Regions from separate parts of the Ruminiclostridium josui JCM 17888 genome, predicted to be linked through region 2. Evidence: predicted binding sites of a transcription regulator. Region 2 holds the regulator's gene; the other holds the start of a gene.
What was found. Region 2 encodes Rex, which represses fermentation and respiration genes when NADH is low (regulators of the CRP and FNR family bind a similar motif). Its sites were predicted from a motif close to ATTGTTAANNNNTTAACAAT; they were not measured.

Region 1: a site for Rex is predicted at 892-911, ahead of adhE (bifunctional acetaldehyde-CoA/alcohol dehydrogenase). Genes of this name have one in related genera too.

Annotation. Positions count from the first base shown of each region.
Region 1 covers NZ_JAGE01000001.1:1,468,232-1,470,646, reverse strand. The annotation lists gene K412_RS0106990 (cobalamin B12-binding domain-containing protein) at 21-665, opposite strand; gene adhE (bifunctional acetaldehyde-CoA/alcohol dehydrogenase) at 1,025-2,415, shown strand, end outside.
Region 2 covers NZ_JAGE01000001.1:1,285,780-1,288,194, reverse strand. The annotation lists gene csaB (polysaccharide pyruvyl transferase CsaB) at 1-708, opposite strand, end outside; gene K412_RS0106010 (redox-sensing transcriptional repressor Rex) at 943-1,581, shown strand; gene K412_RS0106005 (prephenate dehydrogenase) at 1,632-2,415, opposite strand, start outside.

The sequences.
Region 1 (2,415 bases), 180 kb from region 2:
TTACAATCATATAGGAAATGTTAAGCTTTCGCAGATTTGCATGCTTTAACAGCTTCCTCAGCAGCTGAAGCAGCATCCGGTGTATATATATCTGCTGCAATCTTATCGCAATAGCTTTGATTAACAGGGGCCCCGCCAATCATAATAGTCACTTTTTCTCTGATGCCGGCAGCTTTGGCAGCATTAACAACCATTTCCATTTCAGGCATAGTTGTTGTAAGTAAAGTAGAACAACATATTATTTGAGCATTTTCCTGAATTGCCATATCAATAAATTTCTGTGCAGGTACATTTACCCCTAAATCAACAACTTCCAAACCTCTTCCTTCCAGCATCATCTTAACCAAATTTTTACCGATGTCATGAAGATCACCAAATACTGTTCCTATAACAACCTTTCCTACAGCCTTTGCACCGCTGGAAACAAGAAGTGGTTTGAGAATATCGGTACCGGCATTCATAGCTCTTGCAGCTATCAGTACATCAGGAACGTAAATTTCATCATTTTTAAACTTTTCACCAATAACAGACATTCCATCCAACAAGCCGCTATTTAAAATTTCAGTAGCTGATAAACCTTCGTCAATAGCTTTTTGAACTAATTCTTTGACAACTTTGGCTTTGCCTGACTGCAATGCTTGAGAAATTTCATTTAATATACTCAATTGAATAACCTCACTTTACTATTCATTAGCCATTGCTAAAATTATCAATAACTATGTCATATATTATACAAAAAAAGTATAAATATTCAAATCATTATTATTCGATAATATTCTGACATTATATAAATGATTTTTGTAACAAATTACCTTAATTCATTAACTTTAAAGATTGTTAAAAAAAAATCAAAAAAACATTGACAATTAATTAACAAAGAGTTACAACTTAATTGTTAAATAATTAACATTGTAAATAAGAGCTTAAGGATGAAATGTTAAAAAAGCAACAAATTATAAACATTTAGTTGGTGGTTTAGAATTAAATCAATTTTTGAATTCAAGAAAATGGAGGGTGACTTATTATGGCTAAGAAAAATTTGGTAGTAAATAGTGTAGACACTCTGCTGGAAAAGCTAGCAGAGGTAAAGAAGGCCCAGCAAGAATATTCAACATTCACACAGGAACAGGTTGACAAAATATTTCTAGCTGCTTCACTTGCTGCTAATAAAAAGAGAATTCCTCTTGCTAAAATGGCTTATGCTGAAACAGGAATGGGTATTGTAGAAGATAAAGTAATAAAAAACCATTATGCAGCAGAATACATTTACAATGCATATAAGGACACACAAACCTGCGGTGTTATTGAACGTGATGAAGCTTTCGGAATAACAAAGATAGCTGAACCTTTAGGTGTTGTGGCAGCTATAGTACCATCCACAAACCCAACTTCTACCGCTATTTTTAAGGCACTTATCGCATTGAAAACAAGAAATGGAATTATATTCTCACCACATCCAAAAGCAAAGAAATGTACTATTGAGGCAGCAAATATTATATTGGAAGCAGCTGTTGCAGCAGGTGCACCAAAGGGAATCATCGGTTGGATTGATGAGCCTACAATAGAGCTTTCCGAAAGAGTTATGAAGGAAGCGGATATAATACTTGCTACAGGCGGACCAGGTATGGTTAAGGCTGCATACTCATCAGGAAAGCCGGCGATAGGTGTTGGACCAGGTAACGTACCTGCAATAATTGATGAAAGTGCAGATATTAAGACTGCAGTAAGCTCGGTTATTGTTTCTAAAACATTTGACAATGGTATGATTTGTGCTTCTGAGCAGTCAGTAATTGTTTTAGATAATATATATAATGAAGTTAAAAAAGAGTTTGTTCTCAGAGGCGCATACATGCTTAATAAGGAAGAAACTCAAAAGGTAAGAGAAATTATATTAATTAACGGTGCATTAAATGCTAAAATCGCTGGTCAGTCAGCTCATACTATTGCAAAAATGGCAGGTATAGATGTCCCGGCAGAAACAAAGATATTGGTAGGAGAAGTTGAGTCACTAGAATTATCAGAAGCTTTCGCACATGAAAAACTTTCACCGGTACTTGCTATGTACAAGGCCAAAAGCTTTGATGATGCTTTATTAAAGGCTGAAAAACTTATAGCAGATGGAGGTTTTGGTCACACTGCTTCATTATATATTGATACTGTAAACTGCAAGGATAAACTTGATAAATTCACTGCAAGAATGAAGACTTGCAGAATTGTTATAAATACACCATCTGCACAGGGAGGAATCGGGGACCTCTACAACTTTAAACTTGCTCCGTCACTTACCCTTGGCTGCGGTTCATGGGGCGGTAACTCCGTATCAGAAAATGTCGGAGTAAAGCATCTGCTTAATATTAAGACTGTTGCCGAGAGGAGAGAGAATATGCTGTGGTTCAGAGCACCTGAAAAAGTTTA
Region 2 (2,415 bases):
CTTATAATCTTCTCCGTCTCCGCCTATAAGAAATTTTACATTGGGATTTTTCTCAACAACCAGTTTTGCTGCATCTAACAGGGTATTAATACCTTTAACGGGAGTCAATCTTGCTGCTATTCCTACAAGTATATCCTTTTCATTTAATTGTATTTTGTATTTTGAGGCAAATTCTTCCCTTGAATAGTCATTGAGTTTTTTATCAAAATCTATTCCGTTAAGAATTGTATATATTGAATTTGTGTCAAATCCTCTGTCTACAAGCATTTTTCTAAAAGCAGAAGTAACCACAATATAATAATCCAGACTGCGAAGTACCAATGAATTAAATAACCCTATAGAAAGTCTTTTAGGCAGACTTTGGAGGTAATCAAGTTTATAGTCGCTGTGCATTGTTGTAATTACTGGTATATGACAAGCTTTTTTTATAGCATAGGCAAAAATATTTGCCTTGGCACCATGCGAATGAATAATATCAAAGTTGTTATTTTTAACAAATTGTATTGCGTTGCGTATATCTGCAATAATATTTGAGGACTTTATTACTTTTACATTTATCCCCATTTCACGGGCTTCATCTGCAAAGGCTCCCGGTCTGAGGCTAAGAAGAGTAACATCTATATTAGAAGTAAGTTCCTTTACAAGTGACAGAACGTGCACTTTAGCTCCTCCAACATCCCCTCCACCGATTAAGTGCAAAACTTTCATTAAAATTTCTCCTTTAAAATCTTTTGTAAATGACACAAGTACTATTTTATCACAATTAGCAGTGGTACACTAACCTATTTTATACATTAAACAAGTATATAAATAAGTATAAAACCCCATTAACATGTTAATATAAATAAGAGGAAATGTTGTTATAGAGGCAGACTGATATTGACAATAAAATAACGAAGATGATATAATACCAACACTAATAATTATGAGGTGAAGATTTTAATGGCTTCAAAGAAAATTTCCATGGCTGTAATAAAAAGACTTCCCCGTTATCATAGATACTTGAATTACTTACTTGAACTTGGTATTAAGAGAGTGTCTTCTAAAGAGCTAAGTAGCCGTATGGGAATAACTGCTTCTCAGATAAGACAAGACTTAAATTGTTTTGGCGGTTTTGGACAGCAGGGATATGGATACAATGTAGAGTCTTTATATAATGAAATAGGTAATATACTAGGTATTAACAAAACCTTTTATTGTATTATAATTGGTGCAGGAAATATGGGACAGGCATTATCCAATTATGAGAATTTTATGAAAAGAGGATTCAAAGTAATTGGAATTTTTGATGTCAATCCTGAAGTAATAGGTAAAAAACTCAAAAATCTTGAGGTTATGAGTCTTGATTTGCTTGAGGAGTTTATACTACATAACCCCGTTGATATTGCCATGCTTTGTGTTCCATACAAAGAGACAGCTACTGTTGCTGACAGAGTTGCCAGATTGGGAGTAAAGGGATTATGGAATTTCTCACCTATGGATTTAAAAATTCCATATGATGTAATAGTGGAAAACGTACATCTGAGTGACAGCCTTATGGTTCTTGGATATAAATTAAATGACAAGTTTGAAAGAGAATAATAATAAGCCGACATTTGATTATATGTCGGCTTTTGTGTGTCGAAAATAAGCTAGTCTTTTCTGAATACCATGTATGAAGAAGCTTCTAGAATTTCAAAGGCTTTATCTGTGTTTTCCTGATCAGATAGGGTAATTTTAAGGCATCCCTGTTCATACTCTCGGCTGTTGGATACATTTATATTTTTAATGTTTATTCCGTTATTGCCCAGTAGAGTTGCTATTTTTCCTATAATTCCGGGCTCATCGGTAACATCTACGATAAGCTCAAATTGCTTTGGAAGCAGACCGGTAGCAGTATTGGAAAAACCGTCTCTAAAGGCTTTCGCATTATCAAAAAAGCTATATATTTCTTTATTTTTGCCCAATTTGATATTGTCTATCATACCGTCAACTATAAGTTTAAAATCCTCTAAAAGCTTTACAACTACAGGCCCGTTACTTATAACAACGTCTTCCCACATAGAAGGATTTGAAGATGCAATTCTGGTAATATCCTTGAATCCTCCTGCTGCAAGGAGCTTTATAAGGCCTTGACTGTTTTCGTTATTTTTTGCAAGGGACACCAGTGCGGAAGCTATGATATGAGGGACATGGCTTATGCATCCTGTGACTGTATCGTGTTCAGGGGAGGAAACCACAATAGGTATGGCGCCTATTTTCCTTAACAATTCTTGTAAAGTATTTATTGCATCGTCATTAGAGCCCTTTGTGGGGGTCAAAACATAATAAGCATTTTCAAACATATGAGCTAGTGAATTTGTATAGCCTGATTTTTCTGTTCCGGCCATAGGGTGTCCTCCTACAAATAGGGGAGGGTTTGCAAGGCCATCAATG